DNA from 3 places in the Erwinia magellanica genome. Region 1 is predicted to be linked to each of the others. Evidence: predicted binding sites of a transcription regulator. Region 1 holds the regulator's gene; each other region holds the start of a gene.
The links. Region 1 encodes PhoB, which activates phosphate uptake and scavenging genes when phosphate is short. Its sites were predicted from a motif close to CTGTCATAAAACTGNCNNAT; they were not measured.

Region 1 (6,446 bases):
TGCCTGCACCCACAAACAGCGCAAAGGTCATAAAGCCCAGCGCAAGGATGTCTTTGGAAGTTAAACGATTAGTCATAAGCAGAAAATTAACCCGTACTGGTGTTCAGTGAAGTCGCGATGTCAGCTTTATCACCCTGCCCGCACTAAAAACGCCAGAATCGCCGCGCGATACGGAGAAATGTTTTTCCTGCTGTCGTTCTGGTAGCGGATTTGTGCTGGTTTTTGATCTTTTAACAGGGGGATAACGTAAAAACGGCGCTAAGTAAACCGTTTATAGGGGAGAAAGGCAAGGTGCGATCGGAAAAGCAGAGTGATATGTCGTAAAAATTACCGCATCCAGTGATTCACTTCAGTTTATCGCCTGGATGCCTTACATGATTTGTATTTTTTTTGCGCGATGCGGGGTTATTTTCTGCATAGATGGGGCCAAAGATGCACGAAAGGCGCGAATTGTCGCGCCTTTTGCACATCCTGATGCAGCGTTACCAGACCTCTTTAGCGATATCCACTACCAGACGCAGCTTCGCCCACTGCTGCTCTTCGCTCAGGCTGTTGCCCTCTTCCGTTGAGGCGAAACCACACTGAGGACTGAGGCAGATTTGATCAAGGCTGACATACTGCGCTGCTTCAGCGATGCGCTGCTTCACGGTTTCAGAGTTTTCCAGCTCGCCGTTTTTGGTGGTGACCAGACCCAGTACGACCTGCTGTTTGCCCGGCCTGATGAAACGTAACGGTTCGAAGCCGCCAGAACGCTCGTTATCATATTCCAGGAAGAAGGCATCAATGTTAACGGTGCCAAACAGAATTTCCGCTACCGGCTCATAGCCGCCTTCAGAGATCCAGGTAGAGCGGAAGTTGCCGCGGCAGACATGCAGCCCAATAGTGAGATCGTCCGGCTTACCTTCGATCGCTTTGTTCAGCACCTGGGCATAGATATGCGCCAGCTCCTGCGGATCCTCGCCACGTTCGCGGATCTGCTGCTTCTGATCTTCCGAGCAGAGATAGGCCCAGACGGTGTCATCCAGTTGCAGATAGCGGCAGCCTGCGGCGTAAAAGGCCTGAATGGCGTCACGGTAAGTCTGCGCCAGATCGTCAAAATAGAGGTTAAGATCGGGATAAACGTTAGCGTCAATAGCTTTACGTCCGCCACGGAAGTGCAGCACGCTTGGGCTGGGAATGGTCATCTTCGGCACGGCGTCGCCGCTGATGCTTTTCAGATAACGGAAATCTTCCAGCATGGGATGATGGCCAAAACCGAGTTTGCCAGTGACGCGGATGCTGTGCGCTTTGGTCTGCACACCGTTGAACTGAATGCCCTGCTCAGACTCGTAGCGCTCCACCCCTTCCAGTCCATCGAAGAAGTCGAAGTGCCACCAGGCGCGGCGGAATTCACCGTCCGTTACCACTTTCAGCCCGCAGGCGCGCTGGTGCGTGACCACATCACGAATGGCTTCATCTTCAATGCGCCTAAGCGCAACAGCATCAATCTCGCCGGCCTGGAACTGCTCGCGAGCCTGTTTAATGGCCGCAGGACGAAGGAAGCTGCCGACCACTTCGGCACGATACTGGGCTGAATCTCTCTGCATGGTATGTCACTCCTGGCACGCCGGGTTGTTAATTTACCGGCGAAATTATCACGATTCGTTATATGTAGACTTCCGGATGTCTATATGGCTGTAAACAGAGTGTCATGAGAAAGATTCAGCTGCAACCGAGGAAATTTCATCAGGCGTGAAGAAAATTCATGTTAGTACTTACTTATCCATTATTCAGCAGCTGGCGGGCTTGTTGACGCTGCTCTTCCGAGAGAGGCAGATAACCAGCCTGATTCACCCCGGCCTGCCCCCGATCAGAGAGCACATGCCGCAGGAAAGTGGCAGTGAGCGGTTCCAGCGGTTTACCCGGCGGTTTATTCACATAGAGATAGAGTTTACGCGCATAGGGATAGCTGCCGTTGCGGATCGTCTCTGCGTTGGGTGGGATCCACGCCTTTCCGTCACGGGAAACGGGCAGCATTTTCACGCCGGAGAGGTGACTGCCCATGCTGGCATAGCCAATGGCATTAAGCGTGTTGGCCACGGCCTGCACCACGGCGGAAGAGCCGGGATATTCGCTCACATCATTACGGAAATCCCCGTTACAGAGCGCCTGCTGCTTGAAGAACCCCCAGGTGCCAGAAGCGGAATTTCGGCCAAAACGTTGCAGAGGGCGCCCAGGCCAGCCGGGTTGTGTCAGGTTGAGATCGCCCCAGTGGTTGACGGCGGCAACGGCTCCACAGCGGCGGGTCACCGAGAAAATAGCATCTAGCTGTCTGGTGTTCAGCCCAGGTAGCGGATTGTCCTGATTGACCACCACCACCAGCGCATCCATAGCTACCGGCACGGCAAGCGGTGGATAACCATATCGGGCTTCAAACAGCTGCCGTTCCACAGCCTGCATGGGGCGGCTCATAGCGCCGATTTGTGCTGCGCCTGCGGCCAGTGCCGTAGGCGCAGTAGAGGAGCCAGCCGCCTGAACCTGCACATTCACGCCGGGATAGTGTTGGTTGAAACTCTCGCCCCACAGCGTCATCAGATTGCCGAGCGTATCGGAGCCGACGCTGGTCAGATTCCCGGCCAGCATCCCCTCTTTGGCCTGCGCCATCAGGCTGAAACAGGTCAGGGCGAGCAGAAAAAGCTTTTTCATCTCAGGTATCCGGTTCGATCAACGAATCGCATTCTGTGCCAACTCGCGGCTGACAATCAACCTTGGCGGCAGGATGAAGCTGAAACAGGTCGCCACGCCCGGCTCGCTGGTGATATCCAGACGCGCATTATGGTGACTCAACGCATGCTTCACTATCGCCAGACCCAGTCCACTTCCACCGGTCTGTCTGGAGCGCGCTTTATCCACGCGATAGAAACGTTCCGTCAGGCGGGGAATATGCTCAGGTGAAATGCCGGGACCATTATCCTTCACCTTAAACAGCGCCCCCTGCGCGGTTTCCTGCCAGCTGATATCAATGCGCGTACCGGGCGGCGTATGGTTAACCGAGTTATAAACGAGGTTGGAGATGGCGCTTCGCAACTGCTCTTCGTTGCCGAATACCCGCAGATGCTGGTCGCTGTGGAAATGGATTTCGTGCCGCCCCTGACTCAAAGTTTCCGCTTCACGCTGTAACAGCTTCAGCATTAACGGCACCTCGACTTTTTCCTGGAGATCGAGCGCTGGCGCGGCTTCAATGCGTGACAGCGTCAGCAGCTGTTTCACCAGACCATCCATACGGCGGGTCTGCTCCTGCATTGTATGCAGCGCTTTATCCCGCAGCGGCCCTTCCATTCCGGAATCATTCATCATCTCCAGATAACCCTGTAGCACCGTTAACGGCGTACGCAGTTCATGGCTGACGTTAGCGAAAAAGTTACGGCGGGCGCCTTCCAATTGATGCATCTGCGTCACGTCACGCGCCACCAGCAACCACTGTCCTTCTGAATAGGGCATTACGCGGAATTCAAGTTGGCGATGGCTGTTATGCACCAGGGTCAATGGCCGGGAAAAATCCCGCTGGCGGAGGTAGCGGGTGAATTCGGGGTAACGAAGCAGGTTAAGGATGTTCTGACCGTTATCCTCCGGCCAGCGCAGCCCCAGCATCTGCTGCGCCAGGCCGTTGCACCAGAAGATGGTTCCCTCTTCTGTGGTAAGTACCACGGCATCGGGCAGGGACTCCGCTCCGCTACGAAAACGCTTAATCAGGTGGCCAAGCTCGCGCCGACGCCGACGATTTCTCGCCTGCATCTGGTAAAGGCCATAAAAGAGAGGCTCCCAACTGCCGCGACCGGCCGGTGGCGTCATGCTGCGATCGATCCAGAGCCAGTGGGATAAACGGAGTAAATTAGCGAAGTGCCAGCCCAGTACGGCCAACACGGCGATCAGCAGCAGCCAGGGCAGGTAGCCGACCAGCAGCCCCAAAATCAGGGCGGGCAGGCAGGCCAGTACCAGCTCCAGCAGCAGTCTCTTCCAGGAGAGGCGTTCCAACACGGTAGAGGCTCCAGTGCGAACGATCAGTAACGTGCAGAGAAACGGTAACCTGTTCCGCGAACCGTCTGCACCATGCGATCGTGCCCGGTCAGTTCCAGCGCCTTGCGTAGGCGGCGAATATGAACGTCAACGGTACGATCTTCGACGTACACGTTAGTGCCCCACACATGATTAAGCAACTGCTCACGGCTGTAGACCCGCTCCGGGTGCGTCATAAAGAAGTGCAGCAGCTTATACTCCGTTGGCCCCATTTCCAGCGGCTGAGTCTCGGACATCACGCGGTGTGAAGAGGGATCCAGGCTCAATCCCTGCATCTCAATAACCTCCTCCACCGCCATTGGCGAGATGCGGCGCATCACTGCTTTAATTCGCGCCACCAGCTCTTTCGGCGAAAATGGCTTGGTAATATAGTCGTCAGCACCCACTTCCAGACCGCGAACGCGATCTTCTTCTTCGCCGCGCGCCGTGAGCATCATCACCGGGATATCCCTGGTCATCGCTTCACGCTTCAGGTGCTTGATAAACTGAATGCCCGATCCCCCCGGTAGCATCCAGTCCAGCAGGATCAAATCAGGCCAGGGTTCGATGAGCATACTGACCGCACTGTCATAATCTTCCGCTTCTATGGGTTGATAGTCATTTTGCTCCAGCACGAAACACAACATCTCACGGATTGGGGCTTCATCTTCGACTACCAGAATGCGCTTAGCCATTATTGCTCCTGCTACTGTGACGGAATGCCACTGGATATGCGGCGCCATTATGCGTCAGTTTTATGACAGTTTTATGAACAAAACTGACCCCAGCCCACCGATTTATAACACTTTTATGAAGGTAGTGGTCAATGTGTCTGGGGTTTTGCCTCTGGCTGTTTATAATCGTCGGCACTGCTTTACGCCTCAGAGGGACCCCATGCGAATACTCCACACGTCAGACTGGCACCTGGGCCAGTTCTTTTACACCAAAAGCCGTGCTGCGGAACATCAGGCTTTTATTGACTGGCTGCTGGAACAGGCGGTGGAAAAGCAGGTAGATGCCATTATCGTGGCGGGTGATATCTTCGATACGGGAGCGCCGCCCAGCTATGCGCGTGAACTCTACAACCGTTTTGTTGTGAAGCTACAGCAAACCCGCTGTGAGCTGGTGGTACTGGGTGGAAATCATGACTCTGTGGCCACGCTGAACGAATCTCGCGAGCTGCTTGCCTGTCTGAATACCAGGGTCATTGCCGCAGCCAGCGACGATCCTGCGCAACAGGTGCTGATGCTGAACACGCGCGAAGGTAAACCTGGCGCGCTGCTCTGTGCTATCCCTTTCCTGCGCCCTCGCGATATTACCCTCAGCAAGGCGGGCCAGTCAGGCCGGGAGAAACAGCTGACGCTGCTGGAAGCGATAACCCAGCACTACCAGCGCTGCTGGCAGGCGGCGCTGGAAGTGCGTGAACGCCATAATCTGCCGCTCCCCATCATCGCCACCGGCCATTTAACGACCGTCGGCGTCACCAAAAGTGACGCGGTGAGGGACATTTACATCGGCACGCTTGATGCTTTTCCGGCTCAGGCTTTTCCGCCAGCAGACTATATTGCGCTGGGGCATATCCATCGTGCGCAGCGCATCGCCAATAGCGACCATATCCGCTACAGCGGCTCCCCTATTCCGCTCAGCTTTGATGAGCTGGGCAAGGAGAAAAGCGTCTTCCTGGTCGATTTTGCTGACGGCAGGCTCAGTAAGGTTGAAACGCTGCCGATCCCGCTATTTCAGCCCATGCAGATGATTAAAGGTTCGCTGGAAGAGATTGAGCAGCAGCTTGCGGCTATCCTCCCGCGTGAAGATGGCAAAACCGTGTGGCTTGATATCGAAATTTCTACCCATGCCTGGCTGAACGATCTCCAGCGTCGTATTCAGGAACTGACGGAGAAGCTACCTGTGGAAGTGGTGTTACTGCGACGCAGCCGGGAGCAGCGCGATCAGGTCATCAACCGGCAGAATAATGAGACGCTCAGCGAGCTTAGCGTGCAGGAGGTGTTCAGTCGTCGGCTGGCCCTTGAGGAGCATGAAGAGCCGGAGCGGCTGGCTCGTGCCACCACGCTGTTTAAACAGACGCTGACTGAGATTGATGACGAGGAGCAGGCATGAAGATCCTGACGCTGCGGTTTAAAAATCTCAACTCCCTCAAGGGGGAGTGGAAGATCGATTTCACTGCTGAACCTTTTGCCAGCAACGGCCTGTTTGCCATTACCGGGCCGACGGGCGCGGGCAAAACTACGCTGCTCGACGCCATCTGTCTGGCGCTTTATCACGAAACCTCCAGGCTGGGTAAGCTCTCCCAGACGCAGAACGATCTGATGACGCGTGATACTTCCGAATGTCTGGCAGAGGTGGAATTTGAGGTCAAAGGGGTGGCCTGGCGGGCATTCTGGAGCCAGAAC
Region 2 (6,446 bases), on a different contig from region 1:
GTCGATGCTGACAGGCTCGTACTCCGGTCTGAGCTGTGGCACCCTTCTCTGTAACCTCCATTAGCCAGCCTGACCCTGGGGAATGTATGAGCCTCAATCTTTTTGACCGACAGGATATCCGTACCCATGTGCGCCATCTGCGGCGTGCGCTGACGCCAGAGCAGCAGCAGATGGCTGCGGTGCAGGCCGCCGAACGGGCGCTGAATTTCGCCCCGCTACAGCAAGCAAAAAAAATCGCCCTGTTTCTCTCTTTTGATGGCGAGCTGAGTACCCGACCGCTGATTGCCAAACTCTGGCAGCACAAGCAGCAGGTCTATCTGCCGGTGCTTCACCCCTTTTCTGCCGGACAGCTTCTTTTTATCCGCTACCAACCCACTACCCTACTGACGCCAAATCGCCTGAACATTCCTGAGCCGCCGCTGGATATACGCCACCTGGCAACGCTGGACGAGCTGGATCTGGTGATGGTGCCGCTGGTGGCCTTTGACCGGCAGGGACAGCGTCTGGGAATGGGCGGCGGCTTTTATGACAGAACGCTGCAAAACTGGCAGCAGCACGGCTTTTTACCGGTGGGTCTGGCGCATGACTGCCAGCAGGTCGATGAGCTGCCGGTGGCTGAGTGGGATGTGCCGCTGCCAGCAATCATTACGCCTTCGCATATCTGGCAATGGTAAGCAGATAAAGCAAAGCCCCGGCAGAAAATCTGCCGGGGCTTGACTGGCTGGTGCCAGCAGGTGCATAAAGCGGCTGTATCAGCCGGGCAGCCAGAAAGTCAGACTCACCTTCTGCCTCTTTTTATGCTCAGTACAGCATGCGGGCGCGAATAGTTCCGGGGATCGCTTTCATCAGCTGCAACGCGGTATTGGCAATATCCTGCGGCGCATCGATATCAATTACCACATACCCCATCTGCGGAGTTGTCTGTAGGTACTGGGCGGCGATGTTGATGCCCTGACCAGCAAAGATGTTGTTGATAGCCGTCAGCACGCCAGGGCGGTTCTCGTGGATATGCAGCAGACGGCTCTGGTCGCCATGCATCGGCAGAGAAACTTCCGGGAAATTAACGGCAGAGAGCGTGGAGCCGTTATCGGAATATTTTGCCAGCTTACCGGCAACTTCAATCCCGATATTCTCCTGTGCTTCCTGCGTTGATCCACCAATGTGCGGCGTCAGGATCACATTATCAAACTCACACAGCGGCGAGTTGAATGGATCGCTGTTGGTTGCCGGCTCTTCCGGGAAAACGTCAATCGCTGCGCCAGCAAGGTGCTTATCTGCCAGTACTTTGCACAGTGCAGGGATATCCACCACGGTGCCGCGAGAAGCGTTGATCAGCAGCGCGCCCGGCTTCATCATCGCCAGCTCTTCTGCGCCCATCATGTTCTGCGTGGAGAGGGTTTCCGGCACGTGCAGGCTGACCACATCGCTCATGTTAAGCAGATCGGAGAGATGGCGAACCTGAGTGGCATTACCCAGCGGCAGCTTGTTCTCGATATCATAGAAGAACACGTGCATGCCCAGGCTCTCTGCCAGCACGCCCAGCTGCATACCGATATGGCCGTAACCAATAATCCCCAGCTTTTTGCCACGGGCTTCGTAAGATCCTACCGCCAGTTTGTTCCAGATGCCGCGGTGGGCTTTGGCATTGGCTGCCGGCACACCGCGCAGCATCAACAGCAGCTCGCCGATAACCAGCTCTGCTACGGATCGGGTATTGGAGAATGGCGCGTTGAATACCGGCACGCCGCGCTTAGCGGCTGCATTCAGGTCAACCTGATTGGTGCCGATACAGAAGCAGCCTACTGCCACCAGTTTTTCCGCCGCGGCGAAAATCTCTTCAGTGAGGTTGGTACGCGAACGGATACCGATGAAATGCGCATCGCGGATCGACTCTTTCAGCGCTTCGCTGTCCAGCGCACCTTTGTGAAATTCAATGTTGGTGTACCCTGATGCGCGCAGGTTTTCCACCGCGCTCTGGTGAACGCCTTCCACCAGCAGGAACTTAATCTTGTCTTTCTCCAGTGATACTTTTGCCATTTCCCGACCCTATTTAGCAGACTTCAGATGTGCCAGCTTACCCCTGTCTTAACCCGGGCATAAGTTAGCCTTCTGTCAAAATATCAAATTTTCGCTCTGCGGCAATACAAACGATTGCCTGCACGGTAGCATGGCGACGGGGAGCGGCAGCACATTTCGGCAGATAATCATGGTGCGCGCGGCAGGATCAGCAGGATTACCCTGCGGGGGTCTGTTATGTGACATAAGTCACCAAATTTCATTGCACTCATAAAAGATGTTTTTTTAGCTGCAATGACCCGACGCCGCTCCGGCGCCGGTAAGATCATTTTTGTATGGTCTTAACACCATTGGCCGTGCCGATCAGGGCAATGTCGGCTGAACGCGCCGCAAACAGCCCTACCGTCACCACGCCAGGCAGCGCATTGATGGCCCTCTCCAGCGCAACCGCGTCAAGGATTTTCAGATTATGCACGTCGAGGATGATATTGCCGTTATCGGTCAGCACATGCTGACGGTATTCCGGCAGGCCACCCAGCTTAACCAGTTCTCTCGCCACATAGCTGCGCGCCATAGGGATCACTTCCACCGGCAGCGGAAAGCGGCCCAGCACATCTACCTGCTTGGATTCATCCGCGATGCAGACAAACTTATCCGCAACGGCAGAGATAATTTTTTCCCGCGTTAAGGCTGCGCCGCCGCCTTTGATCATCTGCATCATGCCGTTGATTTCATCCGCGCCATCAACATAGACAGAGAGAGAATCCACCTCATTGAGATCGAAGACCGGAATGCCCAGCGCTTTCAGCTTTTCGGTAGAGGCCTCCGAGCTGGAGACTGCCCCCTCAATCTGATGCCGGATAGAGCCTAATGCATCGATAAAATGCGCGGCAGTGGAACCCGTTCCTACGCCAACAATGGTGCCTGGAGAGACATAGTCCAGCGCGGCCCAGCCAACGGCCTTTTTCAGTTCATCCTGTGTCATGGTCAGTTTCAATTCCGAAGGGCTTAAGTGTGCCGCCAGTATAAAACAACCCGGTCAGAAATCACCGCCTTCACGCGGCATTTGTTGGCAGTTTGGAAGCCGGCCCACAAAGCGATAAAGTGATTATTGCCCTGGGGGAAAATGGCAAATTTATGGCATAGTGCAGTTTCCACACCTGAAAGAGAGTTTATACCCACAATGAAACGCCCGGATTATCGAACGCTTCAGGCGCTGGATGCCGTCATTCGCGAGCGCGGCTTTGAGCGCGCAGCACAAAAGCTTTGTATCACTCAGTCGGCTGTGTCCCAGCGAATCAAACAGCTGGAAAATATGTTTGGTCAGCCGCTGCTGGTACGTACCGTGCCGCCGCGCCCCACTGAGCAGGGACAAAAGCTGCTGGCGCTGCTGCACCAGGTCGAGCTGCTGGAGGAGCAATGGCTGGGTGATGAAAACGGCGGAACCACGCCTCTGCTGCTCTCGCTGGCGGTCAACGCCGACAGTCTGGCCACCTGGCTGCTCCCGGCGCTGAAAACCGTGTTAACGGACTCGCCGGTCCGCCTGAATTTGCAGGTAGAGGATGAGAGCCGTACCCAGGAGCGCCTGCGTCGCGGGGAAGTAGTTGGGGCCGTGAGTATCCAGCCGCAGCCGCTGCCAAGCTGTCTGGTTGATCAGCTCGGCGCGCTGGATTACCTGTTTGTCGGCTCGAAAGAGTTCGCCGCACGCTATTTTCCCAACGGCGTAACCCGATCTGCCCTGCTGAAAGCGCCTGCGGTGGCGTTTGACCATCTGGATGATATGCATCAGGCGTTTTTGCAGCAGAACTTTGACCTGTCGCCAGGCAGCGTCCCCTGTCACATCGTCAACTCTTCTGAAGCCTTTGTGCAGCTGGCGCGGCAGGGAACCACCTGCTGTATGATCCCGCATTTGCAGATAGAACGTGAGCTGGCCGAGGGCGAACTGATTGACTTAACGCCAGGCCTGTTCCAGCGGCGGATGCTCTACTGGCACCGCTTCGCCCCGGAGAGCCGCCTGATGCGTAAAGTAACCGATGCGTTGATTGGCCACGGCCATCGCGTTCTGCGCCAGAGCGAATAACCAGCAAAAAGGCCTCCCGAAGGAGGCCCTGAAGTTGCCGATCTCATGCTGAAACTGCCAGCATGAGCCGACAGCGAAAACGTTATCCGTTACTGGCCGCGCTGTAGCTCAAAAACAACGTCTACCTGATCGTCAAAGTGAATGCTCTGCTTCTCATAGGTTTGTGCGGCGGAAGTCATGGGCGCCGCGTCAGCCATCTTATACATTCTGGCCACCGGCATCGGCTGATAGTTAGCTACGTGATAACGGATGCTGTAAACCTCTCCCAGCTTAGCGTTAAACCCTTTTGCCAGCTCGCCTGCCTGCTGCGTGGCGTCCTCTATAGCCGCCTGTCGCGCTTTATTACGGTACTGGTCAGGATTCGCCACGCCCAGTTCTACAGAACGGATTTCGTTGAGGCCCGATTTCAGTGCGCCGTCCAGTAGCTCATTCAGCTTGTCCAGCTGGCGAAGCGTAACCTGCACCTGACGCACCGCACGATAGCCTTTCAGAACCGCTTTACCTTCTTTGGTGTAGTCATATTCAGGTTGAGTACGCAGGTTTGCGGCATCGATATCTTTTTTCTCAATCCCGTTCTTATTCAGGAAATCAAAATATTGCGCGACGCGTTCGTCCGCCTGTTTTTTGGCGTCAGCCGCATCTTTAGCGGTGATGCTGACTTCGATAGCCAGCGTGGCGATATCCGGCGTGGCGTCAACGCTGGACTGGCCGGAGGTAACAACGTGTGGGCCGTTTGGCAGTTCATCTGCCAGGGCGAGTGCGGGTACTGTTCCAAGTCCAATTATTGCGGCCAGAGCCAATTTGGTAAGCTTCACTGGGTTCCTCCGTGGGGGGCTTTCAGTCATATCCGGGCGATGAAAAAAGGCTCGTCGCCAGAGAATTGTTCCGTTAAAACGCAACAGGCTATGTTATTGCGTTTTCAGGTATCAGGCTATGACCTTAATTCCTGGAGTGAGTTCCCTTAAGCCCAGCCTACCGCCTGTAGCGCCAGCTTAAGCGCAATGCCCCACATCATCACGCCGACTAAAGCGTTAATGACCCGCTGCGCTTTCGCGGTATTGAGCACGGGTGAGAGCCAGGCAGCCAGCGAGGCGAGACCAAAGAACCACAGTAAAGAGGCGCTGGCCGACCCCAGGGCAAACCAGCTTCGTGCCTCTGCGGGTAGCTGGCCGCCAAGACTGCCGAGCACAACAAAAGTATCGATATAAACGTGAGGATTGAGCCAGGTCACTGCCATCATGGTGGCAAAAATTCGCCACCGGCTCTGCTTCATCGCCGCTGATGAGGCGAGATCGACTTCTCCGCTAAAAGCGGTGCGAAGGGCGCCCCAGCCATACCAGACTAAAAATGCCACGCCACCCCAGGTGACAAGGTTCAGCAGTAACGGCGACTGGGTCAGCAAGGCGCTGCCGCCAAAGACCCCTGCACAGATCAGTACAATATCGCTCAAAGTACAGAGTCCGGCAGTCATCAAATGATACTGACGACGGACACCCTGATTCAGCACCAGCGCATTCTGAGGCCCTAAAGGGAGAATGAGCGCAGCGCCCAGCGCCATGCCCTGAAAGAAAATAGATAACACAAGACTTCCTCAACCAGATGATGTCAGCCGAGTGTATAGGGGAGAAGTCATTAGATGAAATGGAAAAATCTTATGGTATATCAGTATAGCTAATGGCCCCGATCTGAATAAGGCGAACCGGAGTTCGCCTTATTTGCGCAGTAAATTCAGTTAGCTGCGGCCATATATTGCTGTGGAAAGCACGCTGGCGCGGGCCGTGGTGAAATTGCGCCACGCCTTACACATTCCTGACCGCCTGAAATTTACTCCGGCTTTGACAAGGTCTGTATCACCTGCGGCGCTGCGTCACTCTGCGGCGCTTCAGGGGTTTTAACCTGATGCAGGTGAACATCCATCTGCGGATAAGGGATACCAATATTGTGTGCGTCCAGCGTACGTTTGAAGTTCTTCATCAGGTCCCAGTACACCAGTTGCAGATCGCCCGCGTTGCTCCAGCAGCGCACTACAAAGTTCAGGGAAGAGGCAGCCAGTTCGTTAAGGCCAATCTGCACGCCCATATCTTTCAGCACACGTGGCTCGGCATCCACCACTTCCTGTAGCAGTTGAATAACCTGGTCCACATCGGCATCGTAAGCCACGCCAATGATGAACTCGTTACGGCGAACCGGCTCCCGTGAGAAGTTCACGATATTGCCCGCGATAATTTTCCCGTTAGGCACCACCACAATTTTTCCGTCGGCGGTTTTCAGCGTGGTAGAGAAAATCTGCACGTTCTGCACGGTTCCCATCACGCCAATGTCAATAAACTCGCCGGTACGGAAAGGACGG
Region 3 (6,446 bases), on a different contig from region 1:
ATCATGAAGCCGCTGTTAGCCGTAAATGGCCTGATGATGCGCTTTGGCGGCCTGCTCGCCGTGAACAACGTGGAGCTGGAGCTGCGCCATAAAGAGATTGTGTCGTTAATCGGCCCAAACGGTGCCGGTAAAACCACCGTCTTTAACTGTCTGACCGGTTTCTATCGCCCGACGGGCGGCAGCATTATGCTGGGCGACAGGCAGCTTGCTGGTCTGCCAGGGCAGAAAATTGCCCGGATGGGCATCGTGCGGACCTTCCAGCACGTGCGTCTGTTCCGTGAAATGACGGTGATTGAAAACCTGCTGGTGGCGCAGCATCAGCATCTCAAAAGCGGCGTGTTTGCCGGATTGCTGAAGACGCCTGCGTTCCGCAAGGCAGAGAGTGATGCGCTGGATCGCGCCGCCAGCTGGCTCGATCGCGTTGGTCTGCTGGAGATGGCGAATCGTCAGGCGGGGAACCTGGCTTACGGCCAGCAGCGCCGCCTGGAAATTGCCCGCTGCATGGTCACCCGGCCAGAGATCCTGATGCTGGATGAGCCTGCCGCCGGACTGAACCCCAGAGAAACGCACGAGCTGGATGAGCTGATTGCGGAGTTGAGGGGCGAACACAACGTCTCGGTACTGTTGATTGAACATGATATGAAACTGGTAATGGGTATTTCAGACCGTATTTACGTGGTTAACCAGGGAACGCCGCTGGCCAACGGCACGCCGGAAGAGATCCGTAATAACCCGGACGTGATCCGCGCCTACCTGGGAGAAGCCTGATATGAACCCGATGCTTTCACTGGATAACGTCAGCGCGCACTACGGCAAGATCCAGGCGCTGCACAACGTGAGCCTGCAAATCAATCAGGGCGAGATAGTGACGCTGATTGGCGCAAACGGCGCAGGCAAAACCACCCTTCTGGGCACGCTTTGCGGCGAACCGCGCGCCACTCAAGGCTCGATTACTTTTGACGGTAAGGCGATTACCGAGTGGCAAACGGCGCGCATCATGCGTGAAGCAATTGCGATTGTACCGGAAGGACGGCGCGTATTTTCCCGCATGACCGTGGAAGAAAACCTGGCCATGGGCGGCTTTTTTGCCGATCGCCAGCAGTATCAGACGCGGATCAAGCGGGTTTATGAGCTGTTCCCGCGCCTTTATGAGCGCCGCGTACAGCGTGCCGGTACCATGTCGGGCGGTGAGCAACAGATGCTGGCGATAGGCCGGGCGCTGATGAGCCAGCCGCGCCTGCTGCTGCTGGACGAACCTTCGCTGGGGCTGGCCCCGATTATCATTCAGCAGATCTTCGATACCATTGAACAGCTGCGTCAGGAGGGGATGACCATCTTCCTTGTGGAGCAGAACGCCAATCAGGCGCTGAAGCTGGCAGACCGGGGCTATGTGCTCGAAAACGGTCACGTGGTACTGGAAGATACCGGTGATGCGCTGCTGGCTAACGAAGCGGTGCGCAGCGCCTATCTGGGCGGCTGACGCTGTAAGCAAAAGGCCAGCGTCTGCTGGCCTTTTATTTTTACGATCGTTAACAAGGATAAAACGAGCGCATAGCGAGTGAATAAAGCGGCTCGCGCCACCTGCAACGCGAGCCGGGCTGTTACCAGGGATGCCTTTCGTGCTTTTATCAGCGAGTGATGTTGCTGTCACCTGCCTGTCACGTATCCGTCATAAACCCGTTATTTTTCTGTCATTTTTCCGTGTCATTTTACCTCCCGAACACTAAAAATGCGCGAGATCGCGCGAATGACACCGGGCACAGGAAACCGATATGACATCGTTCTCATTCCGTAAAACCACACTTTGCATGGTACTGGGAGTGACCTTTAGCGGCCACGCTCTGGCAGCCACCGAGATCCCTTTCTGGCACTCAATGGAAGGGGAGCTGGGTGTGGAAGTGGATTCACTGGCAAAACGCTTTAACGAATCTCATCCCGATTACAAAATCGTGCCAACCTACAAAGGCAATTATGAGCAGAGCCTGGCCGCCGGGATTGCCGCCGTGCGTTCGGGTAAAGCGCCCGCTATTTTGCAGGTTTACGAAGTGGGTACGGCGACCATGATGGCCTCTAAAGCTATCGTGCCGGTTTACGATGTGTTCAAAAATGCGGGCATTGAGTTCGATGAGAAGCAGTTTGTGCCGACCGTGGCGGGCTATTACAGCGACGCGAATGGCCACCTCATCTCTCAGCCGTTTAACAGCTCCACGCCGGTACTTTATTACAACAAAGATGCCTTTAAAAAAGCGGGCCTGAACCCGGAACAGCCGCCAAAAACCTGGCAGGAGCTGGAGAAGGATACCGCTGCGCTGCGTAAAGCAGGCATGAACTGCGGTTACGCCAGCGGCTGGCAGGGCTGGATCCAGATCGAAAACTTCAGCGCCTGGCATGGTCTGCCAGTGGCGACCCAAAACAACGGCTTTGACGGCACTGATGCGGTGCTGGAATTTAACAAGCCGGTGCAGGTTCGTCACATCGAAATGCTACAGGAGATGAACAAGAAGGGCGAGTTCACCTACTTTGGCCGTAAAGATGAGTCTACCGCCAAGTTCTATAACGGCGACTGCGCCATCACCACCGCCTCTTCCGGTTCGCTGGCGGATATCCGCCACTACGCCAAATTTAATTACGGCGTAGGCATGATGCCTTACGACGCAACCGTCCCCAACGCGCCACAGAATGCCATCATCGGCGGAGCAAGCCTGTGGGTGATGAAAGGCAAAGATGCGGGCACCTACAAAGGCGTTGCCGAGTTTATGCAGTTCCTGGCTGAACCGGAAATCGCTGCGGAATGGCACCAGAAAACCGGCTATCTGCCGATTACCACCGCCGCCTATGAGCTGACCCGCAAACAGGGCTTCTATGACAAGAATCCGGGCGCGGATATCGCTACCCGTCAGATGCTGAACAAGCCGCCACTCTCCTTTACCAAAGGTCTGCGTCTGGGCAACATGCCGCAGATCCGCACCATTGTGGACGAAGAGCTGGAAAGCGTCTGGACCGGCAAGAAAACCCCACAGGCTGCGCTGGATAATGCGGTAACCCGTGGAAACCTGCTGCTGCGCCGCTTCGATCAGACGGTTAAGCAGTAGGCGCTCACTTCAGGGCCGGGTTTATCCGGCACTACAGAAGTGATTAAGCGCCAGAAGGGACAGATAAGCCGGGCGTCAGCCGCAGGGAGGCGGCTGTCAGGCTGCAATGGATAAAACCCTGTCCTTCCGGCGTGCTGCCCCTGATTGCCGCTTTCATCGTAGTCCGTTTTCTGCCTGACGGCTTTTTACCGCCTCCACCTATTTCAGAGCGACCCTATGTCTTCTTCCCGTCCCGTATTTCGCTCGCGCTGGCTGCCTTATCTGTTGGTGCTGCCCCAGCTGCTGATTACGACGATTTTCTTCCTCTGGCCTGCCGGTGAAGCCTTGTGGTATTCGGTACAGAGCGTCGATCCCTTTGGCCTTTCCAGCACCTTTGTCGGCATGGAGAACTTCAAACGCCTGATGGGGGATGAGTACTATCTCGACTCTTTCCTGACCACCCTGATCTTCAGCGGCCTGGTCACGGTTATTGGCCTGCTGGTCTCGCTCTTTTTCGCCGCCCTGGTGGATCACGTCCTGCGCCTCAAGCGCTTCTACCAGACACTGTTTTTACTCCCTTATGCGGTAGCGCCCGCCGTGGCCGCCGTGTTGTGGATGTTCCTGTTCAGTCCTGGCCTGGGATTAATTACCCATTTCCTGCGATTGATTGGCTACGACTGGAACCATGCGCAGAACAGCGGCCAGGCGATGTTGCTGGTGGTGCTGGCTTCCGTCTGGCAGCAGATGAGCTACAACTTTTTATTCTTCTTTGCCGCGCTGCAATCCATTCCGAAATCGCTGACCGAAGCGGCGGCCATTGATGGAGCCGGGCCGGTACGGCGGTTTTTTCAGCTCTCCCTGCCGCTGATCACCCCGGTTGGCTTCTTCCTGGTGGTGGTGAACCTGGTCTACGCCTTCTTCGATACCTTCCCGGTGATTGATGCCGCTACGGGCGGCGGGCCGGTGCAGTCCACCACCACGCTGATTTATAAAATTTACCGTGAAGGCTTTGCCGGACTCGATCTCTCTTCATCTTCCGCACAATCGGTGGTGCTGATGGTGCTGGTCATCCTTCTGACGGTGATCCAGTTCCGCTACGTTGAAAAGAGGATACGTTACCAATGATTGAGCACCGTCGCGGGCTGACCATTTTCAGCCATACCCTGCTGGGATTAGGCATTCTTACCGTACTGTTTCCGCTTTACGTCGCCTTTGTGGCTGCCAGCCTCAGCAACAGTGAAGTGTTTCAGGTGCCGATGACGCTGATCCCTGGCACGCATCTGCTGGATAACATGGCCAATATCTGGCAGCACGGCGTGGCGCAGAACAGCGCGCCCTTTGGCCGGATGCTGATGAACAGCGCCATTATGGCGTTGAGCATTACCGCCGGGAAAATCACCGTATCGATCCTTTCAGCCTTTGCGCTGGTCTGGTTCCGTTTTCCGCTGCGCTCGCTCTTTTTCTGGATGATATTTATCACCCTGATGCTGCCGGTTGAAGTGCGCATTTTCCCCACGGTGGAGGTGATTTCCAACCTCAATATGCTCGACAGCTACAGCGGCTTAACGCTGCCGCTGATGGCCTCGGCCACCGCGACCTTTCTGTTTCGCCAGTTCTTTATGACCTTGCCGGATGAGCTGATTGAGGCGGCGCGCATCGACGGCGCCAGTCCAATGCGCTTCTTCTGGGACATTGTGCTGCCGCTGTCAAAAACGAACCTGGCGGCGCTGTTTGTGATCACCTTTATCTATGGCTGGAACCAGTATATGTGGCCGCTGTTGATTATCAGTGAAGCCGATCTCGGCACCGCCGTGGCCGGTATCCGCAGCATGATTGGTAACGGTGACGGATCGACCCAGTGGAATCTGGTGATGGCGGCGATGTTGCTGACCATGATCCCGCCCATTGTGATTGTTTTAGTGATGCAGCGCGCCTTCGTGCGCGGGCTGGTTGAGAGCGAGAAATAAGTTATGGCAGGCGTAAAACTTCAGGCCGTTACCAAATCCTGGGACGGTAAAACCCAGATTATTCAGCCGCTGGATATCACTATTCACGACGGTGAATTCATGGTGATGGTGGGGCCTTCAGGCTGTGGGAAATCCACTCTGCTGCGCATGGTTGCGGGGCTGGAACAGGTCACCAGCGGCGATATCTATATCAATAACCAGCGCGTGACCGAACTTGAGCCAAAGGATCGCGGCATTGCGATGGTATTCCAGAACTACGCGCTCTACCCGCACATGAGCGTGGAGCAGAATATGGGCTATGGCCTGAAAATCCGCGGTATGGGCAAAGAGCATGTACGCCAGCGGGTGCTGGAAACGGCGAAAAGTCTGGAGCTGGAGGCGCTGCTGCATCGCCGTCCGCGCGAGCTTTCCGGCGGACAGCGCCAGCGCGTGGCGATGGGCAGGGCAATTGTTCGTGAACCGGCGGTATTCCTGTTTGATGAACCCCTCTCTAACCTGGACGCGCGTTTACGCGTGCAGATGCGCCTGGAGCTGCAACAGCTGCATCGCCGTCTGAATACCACCAGCCTGTATGTCACGCACGATCAGGTGGAAGCGATGACGCTGGCGCAGCGGGTGATGGTGATGAACAAAGGCGTGCTTGAACAGTTGGGGACGCCGGTGGAAGTGTATGAGCGCCCGGCCACGCGCTTTGTTGCCAGCTTTATCGGCGCGCCCGCCATGAACCTGCTGGAAGGGGAGCTGAACGACGATGGCACCCGTCTGGCACTTTCAGACCGTTTTGTGGTGCCCTTAGCGCAAGCCAAAGCGCGATGGGCAGGACGTGCATTGACGCTGGGTATCCGACCGGAGCATATTAAGCTCGCCACACAGCAGGCTGGCGGATTGCCGCTGGTGGTAGAGACGCTGGAAATGCTGGGTGCGGACAATCTGGCGCACGGCAGGTGGGGCGGCCACAGCGTTGTGGTTCGGCTGCCGCACCGCGAGCGCCCGGCGCCGGGCAGCACGCTCTGGCTGCATCTGCCCGGCGAATCACTACACTTCTTTGATACCTCTACAGGAAAACGGCTCGAATGATGAATAAAGCCTGGCCTTACCCTAAGATTGTCGCGCACCGCGGCGGGGGAAAGCTGGCACCGGAAAATACGCTGGCAGGCATTGATGTCGGGGCGAAACTGGGCCACAAGATGATTGAGTTTGACGTCAAGCTCTCGCAGGACGGCGAACTCTTTCTGCTGCATGACGACACGCTGGAGAGAACCAGCAATGGCTGGGGCGTGGCCGGGCAGCTCCCCTGGGAAAAACTGGTTCAGCTGGACGTGGGCGGCTGGTATGGCCGCCGCTTTGCTGATGAACGTCTGCCGTTACTGGCTCAGGTTGCCGTGCGGTGTGCGGGCTATCAGATGAT

Region 2: serA (phosphoglycerate dehydrogenase) is a predicted target of PhoB. The motif match lies at 2,081-2,100, and genes of this name have one in related genera.
Region 3: ugpB (sn-glycerol-3-phosphate ABC transporter substrate-binding protein UgpB) is a predicted target of PhoB. The motif match lies at 1,656-1,675, and genes of this name have one in related genera.

Annotation. Positions count from the first base shown of each region.
Region 1 covers NZ_JBCHVC010000002.1:145,524-151,969, reverse strand. The annotation lists gene brnQ (branched-chain amino acid transport system II carrier protein) at 1-76, opposite strand, end outside; gene AAH450_RS07755 (cobalamin-independent methionine synthase II family protein) at 483-1,586, opposite strand; gene AAH450_RS07750 (PstS family phosphate ABC transporter substrate-binding protein) at 1,759-2,685, opposite strand; gene phoR (phosphate regulon sensor histidine kinase PhoR) at 2,704-4,017, opposite strand; gene phoB (phosphate response regulator transcription factor PhoB) at 4,041-4,730, opposite strand; gene sbcD (exonuclease subunit SbcD) at 4,930-6,153, shown strand; gene AAH450_RS07730 (AAA family ATPase) at 6,150-6,446, shown strand, end outside.
Region 2 covers NZ_JBCHVC010000005.1:236,808-243,253, reverse strand. The annotation lists gene AAH450_RS18005 (5-formyltetrahydrofolate cyclo-ligase) at 87-674, shown strand; gene serA (phosphoglycerate dehydrogenase) at 802-2,037, opposite strand; gene rpiA (ribose-5-phosphate isomerase RpiA) at 2,342-3,001, opposite strand; gene AAH450_RS17990 (LysR family transcriptional regulator ArgP) at 3,200-4,096, shown strand; gene AAH450_RS17985 (oxidative stress defense protein) at 4,186-4,911, opposite strand; gene argO (arginine exporter ArgO) at 5,058-5,678, opposite strand; gene mscS (small-conductance mechanosensitive channel MscS) at 5,921-6,446, opposite strand, start outside.
Region 3 covers NZ_JBCHVC010000004.1:125,602-132,047, reverse strand. The annotation lists gene AAH450_RS15105 (high-affinity branched-chain amino acid ABC transporter permease LivM) at 1-7, shown strand, start outside; gene livG (high-affinity branched-chain amino acid ABC transporter ATP-binding protein LivG) at 1-768, shown strand; gene livF (high-affinity branched-chain amino acid ABC transporter ATP-binding protein LivF) at 770-1,480, shown strand; gene ugpB (sn-glycerol-3-phosphate ABC transporter substrate-binding protein UgpB) at 1,773-3,092, shown strand; gene ugpA (sn-glycerol-3-phosphate ABC transporter permease UgpA) at 3,309-4,196, shown strand; gene ugpE (sn-glycerol-3-phosphate ABC transporter permease UgpE) at 4,193-5,038, shown strand; gene AAH450_RS15075 (sn-glycerol-3-phosphate import ATP-binding protein UgpC) at 5,042-6,115, shown strand; gene ugpQ (glycerophosphodiester phosphodiesterase) at 6,115-6,446, shown strand, end outside.